Regions from separate parts of the Sinomicrobium halophytocola genome, predicted to be linked through region 2. Evidence: riboswitches for the same ligand, from Rfam matches in the RefSeq annotation. Region 2 holds a riboswitch; the other holds the start of a gene.
The links. Region 2 has a riboswitch for S-adenosylmethionine ahead of thrA (bifunctional aspartate kinase/homoserine dehydrogenase I). Riboswitches for the same ligand answer to the same signal wherever they lie in the genome.
Positions count from the first base shown of each region.

Region 1 (11,882 bases), on a different contig from region 2:
TGACCTGTATTTCTATATGCCGGGGAGAAGCTATATATTTTTCAATAAAAACAGAACCATCACCGAATGCGGAGCTGGCCTCGCTAATGGCCCTTTTGATCTGAGATTCCAGTTCTTTTTCTGCCTTAACAACCCGCATACCCTTTCCGCCACCGCCTGCAGAAGCTTTTATAAGTATCGGATAGCCTATATTACCTGCTATCTGTCTTGCTTTTTCCGTGTCCGTAAGGGCGTGATCTGTTCCGGGAACCATGGGAATATCGTAAGCACTTACGGCTTCTTTGGCAGCTAGTTTACTTCCCATGATGCGAATGGCAGATGATGGCGGACCTATAAAAATAATATTGTTTTCTTCGGCTTTTTCGGCGAACCGGGCATTTTCACTCAGGAAACCGTATCCCGGATGTATGGCGTCCGCCCCGGTCTGCAGTGCTGCACGGATAATGTTATCTATGGAGAGGTATGACTTTTCCGGAGAGGCTTCTCCGATATAAACCGCTTCATCTGCATATTTCACATGTGGAGCGTTCCGGTCGGCTTCCGAATATACGGCAACGGTGGATATACCCATTTTTTGGATGGTTCGCATAACACGGAGAGCAATTTCTCCGCGATTGGCTATCAATATTTTTTTCACTCTCTAAGGTTTTGATGGTATATATTGTTGATACTTTAAGTGTCTTCCAAGGTGAATTTTACTGTAAAACAATTATTCGTATTCAAGTAATAGCTGTCCTTTGTCTACCGAGGTTCCTTTTTGTATGACAATGGATTTGATAATGCCATCGCGGGGGGAGAGAATAACGTTTTCCATTTTCATGGCTTCCAGGACGACCAGTATATCGTTTTCCAGGACATTCTGACCTTCCTTAACCTGAATATCCAGCACCAGGCCAGGCATGGGAGCCTTTATCTCGGATATGTGTTCAGCTTCGTTTCGGGTGAAACCCATTTCTTCGATAAGGCGATCAATGTCATCAGATATTTTAACCCGGTGGGTAATTCCGTCTATCCGTACAGTATAGGTTTTCTGTAAAAAATATGCTTCCACGATCTGTACTTTACCGGATTTGTAGTTTTTCAGGATATGAAATGAGTCTTGCCCCGTTCCTGCCATGTCCAGGGATATGGCTTCGTGTGTATCGATTGTAAAGGCGAAAGTATCATTAACGTTTACATTATAGGTTTTGTCCATAGACGACCGGATGTTAGATGTTTTTTATTGCTTATCAGCGAAAGAGAACAAGATATACATATTTCGCAATTTTTGTCATTCCGCACTTGGATTTTTAAAACGTATAGGCATAAAGATAGGAATTCTTTCGCGTTACACCTTGAACTGAGAATTGTCCTGATGTTTTTTTATGACTTTTCTGGATAGAAATAGCCCGATGGCCAGAGAAACAAAAGCACCGGTCCAGGTTCCCGGTATGAAGTTTATAAACAGGAAAAAATCATAAGCCCCATGAAAGAGTACTGCGAGAAATAGTCCACAGAGATTGAGCATTTGACGGTTACGTGAAAATTTGGCCTTCCCCATAAAATATCCCATAAGTATACCAAAGGTAGCGTGTGCCGGAACAGCTGTAAATGCCCTGACCAAAGCCACCTGGTACCCGCCGTCGAATACGTAGATAAGATTTTCGGTCGCTGCAAAACCCATAGATACCATTACCGAATATACAATGCCGTCGAAAGGCTCGTTAAAGGCCTTTTTCGGTTGGGCAAAATATCGTACTATGATATATTTACTGAATTCTTCCGTGAGCCCCACCACCAGAAAAGCCCTTATAAATTCCTGGAAAATATTATTGCTGTAATGGAGCGGAACAACCCGTTGATATACTGTTGAGATAAGCATGGTGATTATTACACTAACTATCGCACCCAAAACAAAGCTGAAAAATAACAGCCGCAAAGGCTCTTTTTCATATCTGTCTTTGATGTAAATATAAAGGAGTATCGCTACAACGGGGGCCAGGGCCGAGACAATTAGATAATTCATAAGGGAAAAATACATAAAATATGCAAATACCTGGAAATTTCAGGAATGTATTTTAACATTTTTTAAGCGCTAAGTAAGCATCGGAAACACTCCGATGCTTTTAAGGCCATCTGATACCTTGTGTCCCGATAACTCGGGGTGTTATGAGGTAATTAACTGAGGTAATTCTCGTTAGGGAGAGATCTTTTTATGTGGTACAAGTGTCCGTAAAGGGCGTTTTTATGCTATTTAACTATTTTAAAAGGACGCGTGACAAAAAAATCCGTTAATTCTATAGTTTATAAAGAATTATCTCTTACATTTGCATTATAAACCTATAAATCTATCGACTAAATAGACTAATAGCAATGCAGAGTTTTAGAACAGAAATAGAGAACCCCGTAGTAGAGAAAGATATTATTGACCTGGAGCGAAAGATCCGTTTGTTCCGTGAAGGCAAGGTAGATGAGGAGCGTTTCCGGAGTCTGCGTCTGGCCAGGGGAATATATGGTCAGCGACAGGCGGGAGTGCAGATGATTCGTATAAAGTTGCCTTACGGAAAGGTAACGGGCGAGCAGTTGCATCGTATAGCCGATGTTTCGGATGAATATTCTACCGGTCGTCTTCATATTACGACCAGACAGGATATCCAGATACATTACGTAAGTCTGGACAGAACACCCGAACTGTGGGCGCAACTGGAAAAGGACGATGTGACGATCCGCGAAGCCTGTGGCAATACGGTACGAAATATTACCGCCAGCGAAACTGCCGGGATTGATGTAAATGAACCTTTTGACGTTACTCCCCACGCACATGCAGCTTTTAAATATATGTTGCGAAACCCTATCGGGCAAGAGATGGGACGTAAGTTTAAAATATCTTTTTCCTCTTCCGATGCGGATACCGCATTGAGTTATATGCACGATCTTGGTTTTATACCGAAAATAAAAGATGGCAAAAGAGGATTTAAGGTATTGCTTGGAGGTGGACTTGGTTCTCAGCCGAGACATGCGGATGTTATTTATGAATTTCTCGATGAAGATCGTATCATACCGCTTATAGAAGGTGTGGTGCGTATTTTTGACCGTTACGGGGAAAGGGCCAAACGAATGAAAGCACGGATGAAGTTTTTACTGAAGGATATGGGAGTGGAGGAATTCACCCGTCTGGTACAGGAAGAACAAAAAGCCCTGCCTTTTCAAACCTACGCCATCGATACCGAAGGTTTTGATGCACATGCTATTGTGTTGAAAAATCTGGAAGATAGAGAAGTGCCAAAAGTAGAAATCGAAGATGAAAAGGCCTATAAGCAATGGAAAAGTACAAATATCATTCCTCAGAAACAGGACGGCTTTGTTTCCATTGGTATCAAAGTGCTCCTGGGAGACTTTTATACGGACAAGGCAAGGCAGCTGGCCGATCTCATAAAGAATTATGCAGGTAACGAGTTGCGTTTGTCACTCCGGCAGAATATCCTGCTTCCTTATGTTCGTGAAGATCTGTTGCCTTTCTTTTATACGGAACTTAAGAAGCTAGGGTTTACCGATGCGGGATATAACAGTACGGCAGATATTACCGCCTGTCCCGGTACCGATACCTGTAACCTGGGTATTGCTAACAGTACCGGAATAGCCGAGGTACTGGAAGGTGTATTACGGGATGAATACCCGGAATACCTGAACAATACCGACATGGCTATCAAGATAAGCGGATGTATGAATGCCTGTGGCCAGCACATGATGGCACACATTGGTTTCCAGGGAATGTCCATACGTTCCGGAAAGCTGGTAGCCCCGGCATTGCAGGTATTACTTGGAGGGGGCGTACTCGGGGATGGTAACGGAAGGTTCTCCGATAAGGTGATAAAAATACCCAGCAAACGTGGTCCCGAAGCTCTCCGGACTATTCTGGATGACTATAAAGTCAATGCAACGACCGGAGAAAGTTTTCTGGGTTATTACGACAGGCAGGGTAAAACCTATTTTTACGATATACTGAAACCGCTTTCGGATACGGATAACCTTACGGAAGATGACTTTAAAGACTGGGGCCATGCCGATACCTACAAACAGGAAGTAGGGGTAGGAGAATGTGCCGGTGTGGTGATAGACCTTGTGGCGACCTTGTTATTCGAAAGTGATGAGAAGATAGACAGTGCAAAGGAATCCCTGAAAGAGGAGCAATGGGCAGATGGTATTTATCATTCCTATGCTGCCCTGATAAATACGGCAAAAGCACTGTTGTTGTCTGAGAATAAAAAGACCAATACCCACGCAGGTATAATCAGCCAGTTCCAGGAAGTATTTGTGGATGAAGGAAAGATAAAAGTTGAGACTTCGGCAGGAAATACATTTGCCGACCTGGTATACCAGATCAACAAAAATGAACCGTCCGAAGATTTCGCTAAGAAATACCTGGAAGATTCCCGTACATTCCTTGACCAGATAAGGATATACAGGGACCAGGAACTGGTGGCAAGTTAAAAGAATTAAGAATGATTTTCCGAAGTTCTGACATTCGGAACTCAACTGTGATTAGTACGTGAAGAAACCGAAATTAATATTAGTAGGGGCCGGCCCCGGCGATGCGGATCTCATTACCCTCAAAGGTATCAAGGCTCTGCAATCGGCAGATGTGGTGTTGTATGATGCCCTTATCAACAGGGATATTCTGGAACATGCCGTCAATGCAAAGAAAATTTTTGTAGGGAAACGCAAAGGGTACCATGTACATTCGCAGGATGAAATAAACAAACTGATCGTACAACATGCTTTCGCATCGGGTACCGTAGTCCGATTAAAAGGGGGAGACCCTTTTATTTTTGGCCGTGGCACCGAAGAGATCGATTATGCCGAAAGTTTCGGTGTGGAAGCTGAGGTAGTCCCTGGAATTACCTCTTCTGTGGCCGTACCGGCATACCAGGGGATTTCCCTCACCAAAAGACATGTTGCCGAAAGTTTCTGGGTAGTCACCGGAACAACATCGGAAGGAAAGCTGTCCGAAGATATTCGCCTTGCAGCCCAATCGTCGGCAACAGTAGTCATTCTGATGGGAATGAGTAAAATCGATGTTATTATGGGACTGTTTCGTGAGAGTGGTAAAGGAGACATCCCCGTAGCGGTTATTCAGAACGGTACGACCCTTAACGAGCATTTCGGATGCGGTACGGTAAATACCATAGGCGATGTTGTACGTGATAAAAAACTCAGTTCCCCGGCTATTATCGTAATAGGCGAAGTAGTAAGGGAAAGCGTGAAATTAAAAGGATTGTACGAAGAAGTAAATACCGTGATCCCGGAGAAGTATGACGCTCTTCAGAAAGCGCAACTGTTTAAAAGATAACACACCCTTCGGGGATCATGATTATGGAAAAGAACGAACTGTACCCTGTATTTCTCAAAGTTAACGAACTCAATGTGCTGCTTGTAGGAGCAGGTAACGTAGGGTATGAAAAACTGTCTTTTTTACTGAAATCCAGTCCCAATGCCAAAGTTATTGTGGTTGCACCGGATTTTAGTGATGAAGTGAGAACACTGGCAGAAAAACACCATATTCCCTTGTTGCACAGACCGTATTCTACCAATGTGTTGCATAAAAAACATATGGTGATTGCGGCGACAAACGATCCGGAAGTAAACAAACAGATATGCGATGATGCCCGTGCGAGGAATATACTCGTAAACGTAGCCGACACCCCCGAACTATGCGATTTTTACCTGGGAGGAATAGTTACCAAGGGCAATGTGAAAATAGCCATATCCACCAATGGCAAATCACCTACCATGGCCAAAAGGCTCCGGCAGCTTTTTGAGGAGATCATACCGGAAGATATTAACGAACTGGTAGAAAACCTCAACCGGTATCGGGGTACGTTAAAGGAGAATTTTGAAGAGAAAGTGGAAAAACTGAACCATATCACAAGATCGTTTATCAGTAAAGCCTGATGAACGGGTACCCGAAAAAGAAAAATTAACACTACGTATATATAAATAACAGAAACAGAAGAAGATGATAAAGACGGATATTTTAATAATCGGTGCCGGGCCTACCGGTCTGTTTACGGTCTTTGAAGCCGGGTTGTTAAAGTTAAAAACGCATTTGATAGATGCCTTGCCACAGCCAGGAGGACAATGTTCCGAACTTTACCCTAAAAAACCAATATACGATATTCCCGGTTTTCCAGAAATAAAAGCGGGTGACCTGGTTGATAATCTTATGGAACAGATAAAACCTTTCAGTCCTGGTTTTACCCTGGGAGAAAGAGCGGAAACCATAGAAAAACTTGAAGACGGGAGTTTTATCGTAACTACCAATAAAGGTACGCAACACCATGCACCGATAATTGCCATCGCAGGAGGATTGGGGTCTTTTGAACCCAAAAAACCGCTGATAGATAATATTGCCGACTATGAAGACAATGGTGTCGCTTATATGATAAAAGATCCGGAAGTATACCGGGACAAAAAAGTGGTTATTGCCGGAGGAGGAGATTCTGCATTGGACTGGTCCATTTTCCTGGCCGATGTAGCATCCGAAGTTACTCTGGTACACCGTAGAAATGAGTTCCGCGGAGCCCTGGATTCCGTAGAAAAAGTCGGAGAACTGGCAAAACTGGGGAAAATCAACCTGGTAACCCGTGCCGAAGTTGTAGGGTTACTCGGAGAAGGCCACCTGAATTCCGTTGTTATCAATCATGCGGACGAAGGAGAGTTTATCCGCGATGCGGATTATTTTATCCCTCTTTTCGGATTGTCACCGAAATTAGGCCCTATAGCCGACTGGGGACTGGAAATAGAGAAGAATGCCATCAAAGTGGATAATTCCTATGACTATTCCACTAATATCCCGGGCATTTACGCCATTGGAGATGTGAATACCTATAAAGGAAAATTAAAACTCATCCTTTCCGGTTTTCACGAAGCCGCAATTATGTGCCAGAGTGCCTATCAAAGGATATTCCCGGATAAACGTTACGTGATGAAATATACCACCGTAGGTGGAATACAAGGTTTTGACGGCACGAAAAAAGAAGCCAAAAAAGAAGTCATCAAGGCCATCGAAGTATAATACCGATTGCCAATTGCAATTGCAGAGATATAAGGCAGTGTATCGCCCATAGGATTTCTATTCTGTGAATACAAGGATATAGTGAAAAACAGCCCTGTCCCGGAACCAATTCGCACAGGGCTGTTATAGCAATAAAAAAACAGCAATTAGTTTGCAAAAGAAAAAGGGATTACATTTCTTTGCATTCTGAATTTATCGAAGTTATCAAGAAAGGCAGAGGGAATAGACCCGGTGAAGCCTTAGCAACCCTCCGTGCCTGAAGCGGAGAAGGTGCTAAATTCTACCCCTGTGGTGACATAGGGACAGATGACGCAAATACTTCCCGTATTTCTCCCTGTTTTCTGATAACATTTTACAAACAAATCAACGGTTTTTGTCCCGGATATGATATAAATAATCCTGTTATCCGGTACATAAGGCAAAACGATCGATCTTATGAGTGCTATAAAAGCAGAACTTCAAAAAAGGATACTGGTACTGGATGGGGCCATGGGTACCATGCTCCAAAGATACCAATTTACGGAAGAAGACTTTCGCGGGGAGCGTTTTAAAGATTACGCCCACCCGTTGAAAGGGAACAACGATCTGCTTTCGCTCACTCAGCCCAAAGCCATTGCAGAGATACATGCCAAGTATTTTGAAGCCGGGGCGGATATTGTGGAGACCAATACCTTTTCGGGCACTACCATTGCCATGGCAGATTACTATATGGAAGATCTCGTTTACGAGTTGAACTACGAATCGGCCAGGATAGCCAGGGAAATAGCAGACAAATTCACTGCTAAAAACCCGGAAAAACCGAGATTTGTAGCCGGGGCTGTTGGCCCGACAAACAGGACCGCAAGCATGTCGCCCGATGTAAATGATCCCGGATACAGGGCCATTACCTTCGATGAACTTCGAATAGCTTATAAACAGCAGGTGGAAGCACTGGTAGATGGTGGGGTAGATATACTGTTGGTTGAAACAATTTTCGATACGTTAAATGCCAAAGCTGCACTGTTCGCTATTGAGGAAATGAAGGAAGAACGAGGGCTGGACACCCCCGTAATGGTCAGCGGAACGATCACGGATGCTTCCGGAAGAACACTGTCCGGTCAAACCGTGGAGGCCTTCCTGATATCCATATCACATATCCCGCTATTAAGTGTGGGGTTTAATTGTGCCTTAGGGGCCGATCAGCTTAAACCTTATCTGAAACGGCTCGGACTAAATACAGATCTTAATATTTCGGCTCATCCCAATGCGGGCTTACCCAATGCCTTCGGGGAATATGACCAGACACCGGAAGAGATGCAGGAACTGATCAGGGAATACCTGGATGATAACCTCGTAAACATTATCGGGGGATGCTGCGGGACTACGCCGGATCATATAAAGCTTATAGCAGAGATCGCAGCCCGGTATAAACCCAGAAAACTGGAAGCTTTGGCTTAAGCCCTGACGGGAATATAATTAGGATGTAGTGATAACTCCGTGGCTAATAACGGTCCCGGTATGGAAAACCAGAGATAGGCTGCCATCAGACAGTCTGACAAAATAACGACGATTAAAACACCAGAGGATTCGTGGGAAAAGGAAATACAGACGAGAAACAATATGACGATCCGCCATCGGAGGGAAGGGAAAAACAGAAAATCCGGCCGCTAAAGCTGTCGGGGCTCGAGCCTTTGATCGTGACCCCCGAGAGCAACTTTATCAATATCGGGGAACGTACCAACGTAACCGGTTCCCGGAAGTTCCTGCGCCTGATAAAAGAAGAAAAATATCAGGAAGCACTGGACGTGGCCAGGGCACAGGTAGAAGGAGGTGCACAGATCATTGACGTGAACATGGATGAGGGTATGATAGATGGTGTTCAGACCATGACCACGTTCCTGAACCTTATTGCATCCGAACCCGATATAGCCCGTGTTCCTGTTGTCATTGACAGTTCCAAGTGGGAGATCATAGAAGCGGGGCTTAAGGTAGTTCAGGGAAAGTGTATCGTTAATTCCATCAGCTTAAAAGAAGGAAAAGAAACCTTTGTAAAACATGCCAGGACCATCAGAAGATACGGTGCGGCAGTTATTGTCATGGCTTTTGACGAAGCAGGGCAGGCAGATACCTACGAAAGAAGGATAGAGATTTGCAAACGATCCTATGACATCCTGGTGAACGAAGTGAAGTTTGCCCCGGAAGACATTATTTTCGATCCGAATATTTTCCCGGTAGGTACGGGGATGGAAGAACACCGTAAAAACGCGGTAGATTTTTTCAGGGCAACCAAATGGATAAGGGAAAATCTGCCTTACGCCAATGTCAGCGGAGGAGTGAGTAACGTATCCTTTTCGTTTCGCGGGAACAATGTCGTACGTGAAGCGATGAATGCCGCATTCCTTTACCACGCGGTACAACACGGCATGAATATGGGGATCGTAAACCCGGAAATGCTCGAGGTTTATGACGAAATTCCCAAAGAACTGCTCATCCGAATAGAAGATGTGCTGCTCGACCGAAGAGACGACGCCACCGAACGTCTGCTCGATTACGCGGAGCAGGTAAAGGACAATGGGAAAACTTCGGAGAAAAAGCTACAGGAATGGCGCTCCGAAGGTTTGCAGGAAAGAATAACCCATGCCCTGGTAAAGGGTATTGACGAGTTTATCGAAACAGATGTGGAAGAAGCCCGTTTGTTGGTAGCCCGGCCCATAGAGGTTATAGAGATCTACCTGATGAACGGAATGAATGTAGTGGGCGACCTCTTCGGAAGCGGAAAAATGTTTCTGCCCCAGGTCGTGAAATCCGCCCGGGTAATGAAAAGGGCCGTGGCGCACCTGCTGCCTTTTATAGAAGAAGAAAAGAAAAACCTTCCCGCAGGGGAAGGAGGCTCACGGGCCGTAGGCAAGATACTCATGGCTACCGTAAAAGGCGATGTCCACGATATCGGGAAAAATATAGTGAGCGTAGTTCTCGGGTGTAACAATTACGAAGTAGTGGACCTGGGTGTTATGGTTCCCCCGGAAAAGATCATTCAGACCGCTATAGATGAAAATGTGGATATCATAGGGCTTAGCGGCCTTATCACTCCGTCTTTGGATGAAATGGTCTATCTGGCCCAGGAATTGGATAAACTGAGTATCAATATTCCCGTACTCATAGGAGGGGCCACCACCTCGAGAGCACATACCGCAGTGAAGATAGCTCCGGCTTACCGGGAAACCGTAGTGCATGTAAACGATGCTTCGAGGGCAGTGACCGTAGCCAGTAACCTGCTCAACGAAAAAACCAAAGGCGAATATTGCAGGTCCATAAGGGCAGAGTATGATAAACTTCGTGAAGGTTTTCTCAATCGTTCCAAGGTAAAAGAATACCTGACTATAGCAGAAGCAAGAAAAAACAAATTACAACTCGACTGGGAAAACTATCAACCGGTAAAACCAAAAAAAACAGGTGTACACAGCATAGAAGTGGCCCTGGAAGAATTATTGAAATATATAGACTGGACCCCGTTTTTCCGTACCTGGGAGCTGCATGGCAAATACCCGGAGATCTTAACCGATCCGGTAGTAGGAGAACAGGCAACCCTGCTTTTTGAGGATGCCAGGAATATGCTGACTGACCTGATGCGTGAAAAATGGTTACAGGCTAAAGGAGTATACGGACTGTTCCCCGCCAACCAGGTAAATGACGATGATATTGCCATTTATGACCAAAATGACAATCAGGTAGAGACCCTTCTTACACTTCGCCAGCAGTCTAAAAAGAATAAAAGAGCGGCCAATATAGCCCTTGCCGATTTCGTAGCCCCCGAGACTTCGGGCATTCGCGATTATGTCGGGGCTTTTTGTGTGTCTACAGGTTTTGGTGTGGACGAAAAAGCTGCCGAGTTTGAAAAAGAACACGACGATTATAATTCCATAATGGTGAAAGCCCTGGCCGACAGGTTTGCTGAAGCCTTTGCAGAATACCTGCACGAAAAAGTACGAAAGGAATTCTGGGGATACGCCTCTGATGAAACCCTGACAAATGAAGAACTCATAAAGGAATCCTATAAAGGTATCCGTCCCGCTCCCGGTTATCCCGCTTGTCCGGATCACCTGGAAAAGAGAACATTGTGGCGGTTGCTTAAGGCAGAGGAAAATACCGGCGTACGGCTTACCGAAAGCCTGGCCATGTGGCCGGCATCTTCAGTATCCGGGTATTATTTCGGACATCCGGAGAGTAAATATTTCGGACTGGGAAAAATAAAAGAAGACCAGGTAGAAGATTATGCAGTAAGACGTGAAATCCCTCTGGAAGAAGCCCGGAAATGGCTGAATCCGAATATAGTTGATTAACAAATATGAACCCGGTAAAAAACCCGTATTTAGAACAACCCGTAACCGGAATAAATAAAATTAACCACATCCCGAAGTAACCGGAAAAGCATAACATGAAAGTAACAGAACACATAGAACAGGCTAAAGGAAAGACCCTGTTTTCGTTTGAAGTCGTTCCCCCTCCGAAAGGAGGGAACATACAGGAATTATACAATAACATCGACCCCCTGATGGAATTCGATCCGCCTTTTATCGATGTGACCACCTCCAGGGAAGAATATATCTATATAGAACGGGAAGGCCTGCTGGACAGGAAGATCGTGAGAATGCGTCCTGGGACTGTCGGTATATGTGCTTCCATAAAACACAAGTACCAGGTAGATACCGTCCCTCACGTGCTTTGTGGCGGATTTACCCGAGAAGAGACCGAATACATGCTGGTGGACTGTCATTATCTGGGTATTGAGAACATTATGGCGCTCCGGGGAGATGCCATGAAACACCAACGTTATTTTGAACCTACAAAA
Region 1 covers NZ_JBRKIT010000035.1:194,171-206,052, forward strand. The annotation lists gene accC (acetyl-CoA carboxylase biotin carboxylase subunit) at 1-637, opposite strand, end outside; gene ACVBDY_RS14890 (acyl-CoA carboxylase biotin carboxyl carrier protein subunit) at 710-1,195, opposite strand; gene ACVBDY_RS14895 (PrsW family intramembrane metalloprotease) at 1,328-2,005, opposite strand; gene ACVBDY_RS14900 (ferredoxin-like domain-containing protein) at 2,353-4,470, shown strand; gene cobA (uroporphyrinogen-III C-methyltransferase) at 4,529-5,329, shown strand; gene ACVBDY_RS14910 (precorrin-2 dehydrogenase/sirohydrochlorin ferrochelatase family protein) at 5,353-5,931, shown strand; gene ACVBDY_RS14915 (NAD(P)/FAD-dependent oxidoreductase) at 5,996-7,054, shown strand; SAM riboswitch class I at 7,253-7,367, shown strand; gene ACVBDY_RS14920 (homocysteine S-methyltransferase family protein) at 7,490-8,491, shown strand; gene metH (methionine synthase) at 8,692-11,373, shown strand; gene metF (methylenetetrahydrofolate reductase [NAD(P)H]) at 11,469-11,882, shown strand, end outside.
Region 1: linked by a shared signal. The riboswitch ahead of ACVBDY_RS14920 (homocysteine S-methyltransferase family protein) and the one ahead of thrA (bifunctional aspartate kinase/homoserine dehydrogenase I) in region 2 are both predicted to bind S-adenosylmethionine.

Region 2 (11,882 bases):
GTTACGGTGTTGTTAAACAGCAGGGGGACAACCTGGTTTCTTATCAAGGCATTGTATGGCTTGTGAAACGTGCTGAGGTCCTGCCCGACAATGGAAATAACCGATACATCATCTACCGCGGATATCTTGTTGACGTCTTTGGAGTAGAAGTCTTTTTCAAATTCTTTTTCCAGTTCCACGATAGCCTTGGTAGCGTTTTCCGCATCTACTACGAGCCCGATCCCCCTTTCAGAAGATCCCTGTGAAATAATGCTCACACTGATATTGCTGTCACCAAGCGCCCGGAAGATGCGCGCATCTACTCCTGCTTTTCCGAGAAGCCCTCGTCCTTCCAGGTTAAGCAAGGCCACATTTTCCAGTACGGATAACGATTTAATACCTTCTTTATTGGGTTCGGAAGTAATGAGCGTACCTTTGTTATCGTTGTTAAAGGTATTGAGTATCCGCAGCGGGATGTTCTTTTCAATAAGCGGGATAATGGTTTTGGCGTGGAGGATGGTGGCGCCGAAATTGGCCATTTCATTCGCTTCGTTATAGGACAGTTGTTCTATACGCTGTGCATCGGGTACCAGTTCCGGATTGGCGGTGAATATACCGTCTACATGTGTATAGCTTTGCAGTTCTTCCGCGTCCAGGAAGTTAGCTATAAGGGAAGCTGTATAGTTGCTGCCGTTCCTGCCCAAGGTCGTGGTCTCATTTCTGGCGTTGGAGCCGATAAACCCGGTGACGATGTTTACCGTATCGTGATTGTGTTCTTCGAAATGCGCGAGGACATTCTCCTTGGAAAGTTTTTCCAGGGGCTGGGCATTTCCGAATTTCTCATCCGTTTTGATGAGTTTTCGGGTATCGGTAAACAGGGCGTTAATGCCTTTGTGTTTTAGTACTTCCGTAATGAGCTTAGCTGAAATAACTTCTCCTTTGGAGAGTATCTGATCTTTTATTTTGGAGCTGTAATCTCCCAGCAGGCCTACGCCTTCAAACAATTTTTCAAGCTTGGTGAATTCCTCGGAAAAATCCACATAGTCAAAATCAGCTTGTTGATAGGCTTTGAAGGTTTCTAATTGTGGAATGTAATCCTCTCCTTTTCCAGCTTTTTCTAGTATTTCTTCCAGTTCATTAGTGGCATTACCCCGTGCGGAGACTACCACGGTTATCCTTTCTCCCTGTTCTATTTTGTCTTCGATAATGCGCAGCGCATTAGTAATGCCTTCTCCGTTAGCCAGCGATTTACCGCCAAACTTCAATACTTTCATCCTGTTGTTTTTTCCTTTTTGAAATATTCCTCCTATGAGTTTTTCCAGTTGTTCGAATTCTATTAAAAAAGCGTCATGCCCGTGCACGGAATGTATCTCGCCGTAGGTAACCCTGTCGTGGGCCTGTGCCAGTTGTTTGTGCGTCTCCCGGTTTTCTTCGGCTGTGAAGAAGAGATCGGAATCCACTCCTATGATGTGAATGTTGGCATTTATAGATTCCAGCACATTGAAATGCTCTTTGTGCCCCCTGGTCACATCTATGGTTTTTAACAGTTGGTTCATCAGCCTGTATGCGGCAACCTGAAAGCGTTCCTGTAATTTATTGCCGTGATGCAATAGCCAGCTTTCTACATTAAAAACCTTAAGTTCCTGGTTAGTGGTCCGGTTGAAACGGGTCTTGAAAGACTCCGGTGTACGGTAACATAACATGGCATGCATACGTGCATCGTGTACGGGTTGACGGGAATTTACCAGGAATTGCTCCTGTACCTGGCAGTTGGCAATAAGCCAGTCCGTTGATTTCCAGTCTGAAGCAATAGGAATGAGATGTTCGGTAATATCAGGATTCAATACAGCCATTTCCCAGGCAATACCACCTCCCATAGACCCCCCTATCAGGGCAAAAAGTTTTTCGATACCCAGTTTTTCCAGACTTGTAAGGAATATCCTCGCTATGTCACGGGCTACGAAATCCTTGTAATTGTCTATGACAAATCCGTCATAACCATTACCGGGGACATTGAAGGCAAGAATGGTATAAATGGAAGTATCTATGCCTTTGCCTTCGCCAATAAGGTCTCTCCACCAACCTGTCTCCCCGGCAACATCAGAATTTCCGGTAAGCGCATGGTTGACCAGTATTACCGGGGCTTCTCCCAGTGTTCTTCCGAAAACCTGGTAAGACAGCGGGATACGTGGCATTTTCACACCGATCCCGGTGATAAAACCTGTAATTTCAAGCTTATTTAAATTGCTTTTCAATGTAACCGTTTTTTTATTTGTATGCTATATGTTACCAGAAAAGCTATTACGGAAAGTAATTACCCTGTAAATCGTGTTTAATGTAAAACACGGGGTTATCTTTCCCCATTCGGGGTAGAACGTAGCACCTTCTCCATGAGGGAGGGTTGCTAAGGCTTCAACGGGTCTATTCCCTCAGCCTTTCTTGATAACATATGAATTATTTTTCTGAACTTTTATTTCTACGCGCCATTACGGAGCATTGAAACGAAGGGCAAAGTAATGGAATAATAATGAAACAGGCAATACTTTTATATCAATTTTTATATTTCGGAACAAAAGAAACCAGATTAAATGGTACCGAGTATTTTATCCATGATCCATGCCGTATGTACTGCCGTCGGCCCTGTAGAAGGGTGTACGGCTTGTCCTTCCAGGTGTTTCTTTATATTTTTTACGTGATATAACTGTATGTTTTCCGGGTGGTTGATAAAAAGTTCCTGCGTGCCTTTATCGTTACTCAGGACAACAGGAGCCTCATCAAAGACCGAAAATGTTACTTTCCCTTTACTGCCAAGTATTTCCACCTTGTCCTCACGGGTATGACAGCCGAAATTCCAGCTTCCGGAGCCGGTAATGCCGTTTTTGTGCAGCCAGCATGCTGTCATGGCATCCTTTGCAGCGTAAAGTCCCTGTTGGTTAAGACTTATACCGTGTACGTCTTTGATATCGCCGAGGATAAAGGTAAACAGGTCCAGGCCGTGGCTCGCCAGGTCGTCGAAATAACCTCCGGGAGCTATTTGTACATCGGTACGCCAGTTGTACGCGCCGGAAAGATCCTGCTCGTTCGGTGGTTTGCTGAGGTGCCAGTTTATATGTCTTATATCGCCTGCCTCACCATTATCCAGCCATGTTTTTATTTGGAGGAAACGGGGCAGAGAGCGCCGGTAATAGGCTACAAACAAAGGTATCCCTGCTTTTTCAAAGGCTTCCTGAATGGCCAGACAGTCCTGGTAGGAAGGGGCAAGGGGCTTTTCTATGCAACAGGGTTTGCCTGCCGCGGCTACCCGGAGCCCGTAGTATTTATGTGTATCGGGGGGCGTAGCGATGTAAATGGCATCAATTTCATTATCATTGATAAGTTCGTCCGCATCTGTGTAATATTTTTTCACATGATGGCGTTGAGCATAATCACGGACCTTGTCCGCATTGCGCCGCATTACGGCGGCCAGTTCGAACCCTTCGGTCTTGCTATAAGCAGGCCCGCTCTTTTTTTCGGTGACATTGCCGCATCCAATGATGCCCCAGCGAAGGAATTTATGCATTATTTCTTTTTATTTTCTATAAATTTTAGTCACTGATTCACGGATAGCAGGATTAGTTCTCTAACGGTATCCTTAAGCCTTATCCTTTTTGTCCTGTCTCTTTCTTATTTTCCTTTTCTTCAGCCGGCCCTCTCATGTGTATGATCAGTCCGTTGAGGAAATTTCGCAGAAACTGATCGCCACACTCCATGTATTTGGGATGGTCTTCTCTGCGGAAAAGAGCCCCCAGTTCGGATTTGGATACGTTGAAACCAACCAGTTTCATGATTTCCACGATGTCATCATTGGTTAACTTCAGCGCTACCCGCAATTTCTTTAAAATGTCGTTATTGGTCATGAGTTGTTGTTAAATATTTAAAAAGTATTATTTTCCTGTCGCAGTCTCTATGGTGAACAATTCGGAAAACGCTATCGAGGCCGTTTTGCGATCAAAGAATGCCGAAGCAATACCCAGGCTTCCGGCTTCCACCTGTTCCCTGATAAAAGGGTTTTCACGCATTATTTTTTCTTTGGAAAATTCGAGATTAAACCGGGTAATGGCATCCGCTATATCTTCAGGGTCCTTGTTTTTTAGATCTTCTTCACTGAATTTTTTTGAGATCAACGCATCCTCGATCAATGGTTTTAAATAAGATTCCGTTCCGGCCAGATGGGCTTCAATAGCTTCTTTTACAAAGGAGTTTCCGGAATTACCCATCAGGAGGATGAGTTTTGCACCCTGGTTACGGCAAGCTATTTCTATACTGCGGATAATGGGAGCACTTACCGCGTTTCCGGCGGATCTGATAGGCACCAGGTCGCCAATACCGGTATTGAGGAGCATGTTTAAAGGTTCTCTGAGGTCAATACAGTTTACGACTACGGCAAGCGGACAAGTACTGAGGAAGTCGGTAAGTTCTTTGTTTCTCAGCCGGCGGGAGATAAGGTTACCTTTAACGTAACTCTTGTTACCTTCTTTTAAATAATTCAGAATTTCCCCCGGGGATGACTTCAATATGGCTTTTTCGAGGTTTTTGCCCTCGAAATCGATTTCTTCACCTTTATCATAACTTTCCTTCAGGCCAATTATATTTACATCGATCTGGTGTTCCCTGGCAAAAGTACTTTCGAAATCCCGGAGAATTTCTACTACATCCTGGTCTATATAGCTGGAAAAAGTAGCGTCAATGATCACCTTACTGTTGTCGGGAACACTCCAAAGCGCATTTTTAATAGAAGCCCGGTTAAGGAAGGAAACCTCGTTGGAAAGTTCGAGTTTAATGGCTTCACCCTGCATGAACCTGGTGTTTTCGATAAAGAACGGATTGTAATAATTGTTCCGTAAAAGAAAAAAAACACTTAGTGCCGAACCGATCAATACACCTATAAGTACATCTGTTAGCAGAATGGCAATAACGGTGGTAACAAACGGCAGGAACTGGCTCCAGCCCTTGGCATACATTTTCCGTAACAAGGAGACAGATGCCAGTTTATATCCCACTACCAATAATATGGCAGAGAGTGAAGCCAGGGGAATGAGATTGATAACGGAACTTATAAAAAGTACGCTCAACAGCAAGAGGAGAGCGTGGAGTATGGTAACGAGTTTGGTCTGTCCCCCGGCTTCTATATTTACCGTACTACGCACGATTACCGAGGTAATGGCAATTCCGCCGATCAGGCCGGATAGGGTGTTGCCAATGCCCTGGGCTATAAGTTCCCGGTTCGGAGGTGTTTTTCGTTTGTGCGGATCTATATTATCTGTGGCTTCGATGTTCAGCAAAGTAGACAGGGAAGCTATAATGGCAACGGTTATTGCCGTAGTCCAAATCTTCATATTGCCTATGGCACTGAAATCCGGGGTTGTAATGAGGGAGGAAAGATCGTCTACCCTGGGAATACTTACAAGATGAACACTGTCGAGATACAAGCCCGGAAAAAGATATTTAAAAATAAAGTTCAGGACAACACCGAGAATAACCACGATCAGGGCCGGGGGGATCAGTTTGAAATTCTTTAAGGGTGTCTTTGCCCAGAAAAGCAATATAAAAAGAGAGATCAGGGTGAGAATAATGGACCCGGGGGTGAAGGACTTGAAAAAAAGTGTAATGATTTTCCATGCGTTGTCCAGGTAATCTTCTGAAAAACTTGAAAAACGGTCATGGTCGAGCTCCATGCCCACGGCGTATTTGAGTTGCGAAAGGATAAGAATGATACCTATGGCAGCCAGCAGTCCTTTAATAATGCTGGTGGGGATATAATCGGCGATAAGACCGGCTTTCAGGATGCCGAAAAGTAATTGAAACAGTCCTGCAATGACCAGTGCGGTCAGAAAAATATTAAATCCGCCTAGGTCCTGGATAGCAAGGAATACCACAGCCGAAACACTGGCAGCCGGTCCGCTGACACTGGTCCCGGATTTACTCACCGTCCCGATAACAAGTCCGCCTATGACCCCGGAGATCAATCCCGAAATGAGAGGCGCTCCACTGGCCAGGGCTATCCCCAGGCATAAGGGAAGCGCCACGAGAAACAAGACAATACCGGCAGGAATATCCTTGTTCAGGCTGGAAAATAACGGGTTATGGGATTCTTCCCGCCCGGGCCTGTTGACAAATTCTTTTAAATTAGGTAGTTTTCTCAAGTCAATTTCTTTTCAGCTACAAAGGGAAAAATTTTTCGTTAATATATCGTTTTTTTCGCGAATAATACATGCTATCTGCAAAGGAACTATACCTTTATTTTTAATTTTTACCGGGTTTGACTGCAGTTGAATATCGGTGAAAGTACGAAAATAAAACCCGGTAAATTTCAATTTACTATAAATGAGTTGTTTAGGTTGTGTGTTGTTTGGAAATATTGTAAATTAACTCTTTCAATCACTTACCAAATACTTTAAAAGATGAAAAGAAGAATTTTCACCGCCCTTTGTGTTATTTTGATGGTTTTGGGGATGCAAAACCATATCGTAGCACAGGAAAAGGAAGCAATTTCTGTTTCCGATGACCCACAGGCAGCCATGATGGAAGCCTGGAATGCTTACCGTACCCCCGGAAATACACATAAAATGCTCGCTGTGGACGAAGGTGAGTGGGATGCGGAAATAACTCATTGGGCAGATCCTTCCGCACCACCTCAAAAGGCAAAGGGTACGGAGACTTGTAAAATGGTTATGGGAGGGCGTTACCTCAAAATATCCTTTAAAGGGGAATTTATGGGAGAGCCCTTTAACGGACTTGGATTTATGGGATATGACAATGCAAAAAAGGAATTTTTCAGCACCTGGATAGATGATATGGGCACCGGGATTATGGTAATCCGGGGAACTTCAACTGAAGAAGACAATAATACTTTGGAAATGAAGGGTACCATGGTTGATCCTATGACCGGAAATGATTTAAATATCAGAGAGGTGATCTCCCGGGTTGATGAAAATAACCGTACGATGGAGATGTTCATGGAGCATAATGGGACGGAGATGAAAACAATGGAAATAAAATACAGCCGCAAAAAATAGATGTTGTTTTTAGATATTGTGCTCATTCTGGCCGGATTGACCTCTGCATTGATGGCCGGACTCTTTTACGCTTTCAGTATTGCCGTGAACCGCGGTTTGGAACAGCTGAACGACATGGAGTTTGTTAAAGCTATGCAGTTTATAAATTCCCGGATACTGAATCCTTTGTTTTTCCTGGGTTTTTTGGGTGCGCCGCTATTATTGTTGCTGGCCACGGTCCTTCATGGAGAAGAAGGAGGAAAACCATTTGTTTTCCTGCTTGCTGCTACCGTACTATATCTTATAGGCGTATTTGGTGTTACGGTAGTAAAGAATGTTCCTATGAACACCAAACTGGGGAAATTCATCCCGGAAACGGCTTCGGAAGAAGAAATTTCCGGGATGAGGACGGCTTTTGAAAAGCCCTGGACGCGTTGGAACCATGTTCGTACTGTGGCCTCTTGCCTGACCGTGATACTGGTTCTTATCGCGATTTATTTTTCCGGATGTATTTAAAGAAGTGAAATAGCGACTTTATCTACGGCATTTATAGTGAAATCCAGATCCTCATAGCTCAGGGCATCATTAAGGAACCAGCTTTCGAACGCGCTTGGCGGCAGGTGAATGCCTTCGTTCAGCATGCCGTGGAAGAATTTTTTAAAATTATCATTATTTCCGGTTGCCGAACTGGCGAAATCTTTTACTTCTTTGTCCGTAAAGTGTACAGATATCATGGAGCCCATCCGGTTGATGCGATGGGGTACTCCGTGTTTGGTCAGTATCCTGGTGATACCTTTGTGGAGGTACAGTGTTTTTTCTTCCAGGCTTTTGAATATTTCCGGGTTTTTGTCGAGTTCCGAGAGCATGGCCAGTCCCGCACTCATGGCAAGCGGATTACCGCTAAGGGTACCGGCCTGGTATACCGGGCCGAGCGGGGCCAGGAGGTCCATAATCTCATTTCGGGAGGCAAAAGCCCCTACGGGAAGTCCGCCGCCTATAACCTTACCAAAGGTGACTATATCGGCCTTTATGTCAAAGACTTCCTGCGCCCCGCCCCCGGCAAGACGGAAACCTGTCATTACTTCATCAAAAATTAGCAATGTACCGTATTCATCACAAAGAGACCGGAGCCCTTGCAGAAAACCTTCTTCAGGGAGTATACACCCCATATTTCCGGCAACGGGTTCTATAATGACAGCTGCGATCTCGTTCTTATTGGCTTCAAACAGCGTTTTTACGGATTCGAGATCGTTGTAAGCAGCCAATAGGGTGTCTTTAGCCGTTCCCTGTGTAACCCCGGGGCTATTGGGAGAACCAAAGGTAACCGCACCGCTTCCGGCCTGGATAAGGAAAGCATCGGAGTGGCCGTGGTAACAACCGGAAAATTTAATGATCTTTTCCCTGTCCGTGTATCCCCGGGCCAATCGCACTGCACTCATACAAGCTTCTGTACCGCTGTTTACAAAACGTATTTTATCGATATTCGGCACCATAGAAACCGCCAGCCTGGCAATTTCTGTTTCTGTTTCGGTGGGCATACCGAAGGAAGTACCTTTTTCTGCTTTTTCGGTTACCGCTTTGATTACCGGTTCGTGTGCGTGTCCGAGGATCATTGGTCCCCAGGAAGCAATATAATCGATGAGCCGGTTGTCGTCCGCATCATATAAATAGGCTCCCTTCGCCCTGTCTATAAAAACAGGGGTTCCTCCGACGGATTTAAAAGCTCTTACGGGAGAGTTAACGCCTCCCGGTATATATTTTTCGGCTTCTGCAAATAATGAGCTGCTTCTTTGATATATCATGTTGTGTAATTTTTTCTTTTTTGGCTGCCTTTCCCGGTTGGGCCACGTGGCCCTTTCCAGTTGAGACCCACAACCGTGCGTCTTTACTAAAATACTATCGTATTTTTAGTTCCTGGCCTACGGCGATATTGTTGTTTCTCAGTCGATTTGCTCTTTTGAGGGCCTCTACGGTCGTATTATATCTTTTAGAAATAGAGTATAACGTATCACCACGACGAACAATATGTCTTTTGTTGTTGTCGGAAACTACCTGTTTCCTTCTTCCCGAACTGCCGAGTACCTGCTCGTCATAGGTGTATAACCGGTACTTATCTATTAGACTTATGAGTTTTTGAGGATAGCGGGGATCGGTAGCATATCCTGCTTTTCTTAGTCCTTTTGCCCATCCATTATAATCGTCTTTACGGAGATCGAACAAGGAGGCATACCTGCTCCTGCTGGTAAGGAAAAGGGAGTGGTCTCTGTATGAGGCCATGGGATGATCGTACTTCCGGAAGCATTCCCCTTTTTCATCATCATCATGATATTCCATGCCGCCGGACCAGCCGGTGTGGCATTTAATACCGAAGTGATTATTGGTTTTCAGTGTCAGTTCTCCCATACCCGATCCGCTTTCCAGGATACCCTGAGCGAGGGTAATACTTGCCGGGATACCAAATTCCCGCATTTCGTCCTGCGCGATGGGAGCGAACATTTCGATGTATTCTTCGGTAGAACCTATCCGTATGCGGGTAAAACCTGTACTTTTGGTATCGTCATATTTTTTTACCGGTGTTTTGGGCTCTACTCTTACCGTTTTGGTTTTGTCCGCGTTTCGTTTCCTGGCCGCTTTTTTCTTGGAACCACAGGAAGAGGCCACCAGCCCCAGAATGATAAGTGCAAATAATATTTTTCGCATGCGTTTGTTGGTTATCTTATTGTCCTTTTATGCCAGGTACAGGATCATAAATATTGACTTTTATCGTATTAGGGGCAGTTTCTTTTTTATCAGCGCTGTATTCATTCCGGGAATTCCCTGTAAGCCCCCGGTATGAATGGCAAGCACTTTCGAACCGCTCTTAAAATAACCGTTGTTTATGAGTTTTAGTATACCATATAGCATTTTACCCGTATAAACCGGATCCAGCGGAACTCCGGTTTTTTGTCTGAAATCGTTTATAAAACAAATCAGCTCTTTATTTACTTTGGCATATCCGCCGAAATGGAATTCATTTTGTAAACGCCAGTTCTCTTTCTGCGCAAATTTACGAATATCATCGGTTAAAAAATCACCTTTCAGAGCCGGGAATCCCAATACTTTCTGATTTTCTCCGGAACTATTGATCAAACCGGCTATGGTACCGCCCGTGCCGACAGCACAACAAATATAATCGAAACCGGTATCTTCAGTTCCCAGTATTTCTTCACAACCCTTTACGGCAAGCCGGTTGGTGCCTCCTTCGGGGAGCAGGTAAAAAGGCCCTGATTCTTCCTGTAATTTTTCCAGAAATTCCGGAGTATCCTTCTTGCGAAAATCGGACCGGGAGACGAACTTTAACCTCATGCCTTTCTTTCGGGCAAAGCTGAGCGTGGGATTTTCATCCGCTTTTTCCTCAAGTTCTTCCCCTCTGATTACACCAATAGTCCCAAAACCGTATTCTCTGCCTGCGGCTGCGGTCGCGGCAATATGGTTGGAATAGGCCCCGCCAAAAGTAAGAAGGGTATGGTGATTTTTCTCCTTAGCTTCCAGTAGATTGTATTTCAATTTTCGGAATTTGTTTCCCGAAATCAACGGATGTAAAAGGTCTTCACGTTTTATTTCCAGCCTTATATTCTTTTGCCGGAGGATATCCAATACTATTTCCTGGTTCAAAATATATTTGTTAGCGATACAAATGTAGGGAAGAAGGAGCAGGAAGCAAAAAAGAGAAAAACCCCGGATAGAGATCAGTTTTCTAGACTTCCGGGGCTTTTCCCGATGATAATATTCATATTTTATTCATCTTATCGAAAGACTCCACGGAATTCCGGTGCAAAGAGTCGGCCCTGCGCATCATGTCCCGGAATAATTTGTGCCGTTGTTCCATGCTTTGGCGGAACAGACTGTCATTACTGAAAGGATGGAGGAATATAGAATCGGAGGGAAAGGAATTGAAAAAATCTTCTCCGAAGGCGTCCGGTATACCGGCGCCGAAGTTTTGCCGGAAATGATTCATCAGGCTGTCCATAGTTTCGGGAGACAGTTCTTTTCCGTCCGAAGAGAACGACCAGGTATAGGTAGAGTCCATATGGATAACATTGCCGTTTTCGTCTACCTCTTTGTTTACTTTCCAGCTTTCCTGTGGTTTCGGATCACTGGTTTTAGCTTGTTCCTTGTTATACAGGTCTGAATTATTGCTTTTGGAAGTTTCTTGTCCGCTACAGGAAACCATTGCGAACAGCACTGTGCACAGAAAAATAAATGGTCTCATTTTTTTAAGTTTTTTGCTGAAAAATACAGCAAAAAAAGTGCCATCCGGGTGTTAATGACCGTTAAAAATATAGCGCAAAAATTGCCAGGGATTCCTGCTTTTCAGATAGTCATTATTAGTTTCATTGGCATAAGCTTCTCTTTCGAAACTGATATTCTTGTACGCGATGTAAGCGCTGCGGTATTTTATCAGTCCGATGAGCCATTCTATGCCGTAAACCAGGTAGAAAGGAAGGATCAGAAGTTCCAGCTGTTGCCGCAAATGAATCCTTTCGTGGTTAAGAAGTACTGGGTCATCTTTCAGTTCCGGCGTTTTGAGAAATATTACGGGCCAGAGTGTTAAGCCGACATAGCGTTTGGGGAACAGGTATTTGGAAATTAAAATCATACGTAGCTTTCAGGAATGGAATCAAAAAATTACCTTTGTAAATATAACAAGATATGTGCCAAAATAGTGTACCTCTGACAAATAATTAGCAGAGTCAGGAAATTGGTCTTGTCGATTTTTCAGGATTTGATTAAAAAAATTATTCCCATAGAAGAAGGAGATTATTACCTGTCGCCCGAAGGGTATAAAGTGTTTACGGAGCAGTATCACCGCAAAAGAGGGTATTGCTG
Region 2 covers NZ_JBRKIT010000028.1:199,912-211,793, reverse strand. The annotation lists gene thrA (bifunctional aspartate kinase/homoserine dehydrogenase I) at 1-2,234, opposite strand, end outside; SAM riboswitch class I at 2,327-2,428, opposite strand; gene ACVBDY_RS11850 (Gfo/Idh/MocA family protein) at 2,564-3,538, opposite strand; gene ACVBDY_RS11845 (DUF1456 family protein) at 3,618-3,875, opposite strand; gene ACVBDY_RS11840 (bifunctional SulP family inorganic anion transporter/carbonic anhydrase) at 3,903-6,161, opposite strand; gene ACVBDY_RS11835 (DUF1579 domain-containing protein) at 6,420-7,034, shown strand; gene ACVBDY_RS11830 (anthrone oxygenase family protein) at 7,035-7,529, shown strand; gene hemL (glutamate-1-semialdehyde 2,1-aminomutase) at 7,526-8,815, opposite strand; gene ACVBDY_RS11820 (glucosaminidase domain-containing protein) at 8,910-9,713, opposite strand; gene ACVBDY_RS11815 (1-aminocyclopropane-1-carboxylate deaminase/D-cysteine desulfhydrase) at 9,774-10,667, opposite strand; gene ACVBDY_RS11810 (hypothetical protein) at 10,783-11,265, opposite strand; gene ACVBDY_RS11805 (hypothetical protein) at 11,317-11,652, opposite strand; gene ACVBDY_RS11800 (C1orf53 family protein) at 11,782-11,882, shown strand, end outside.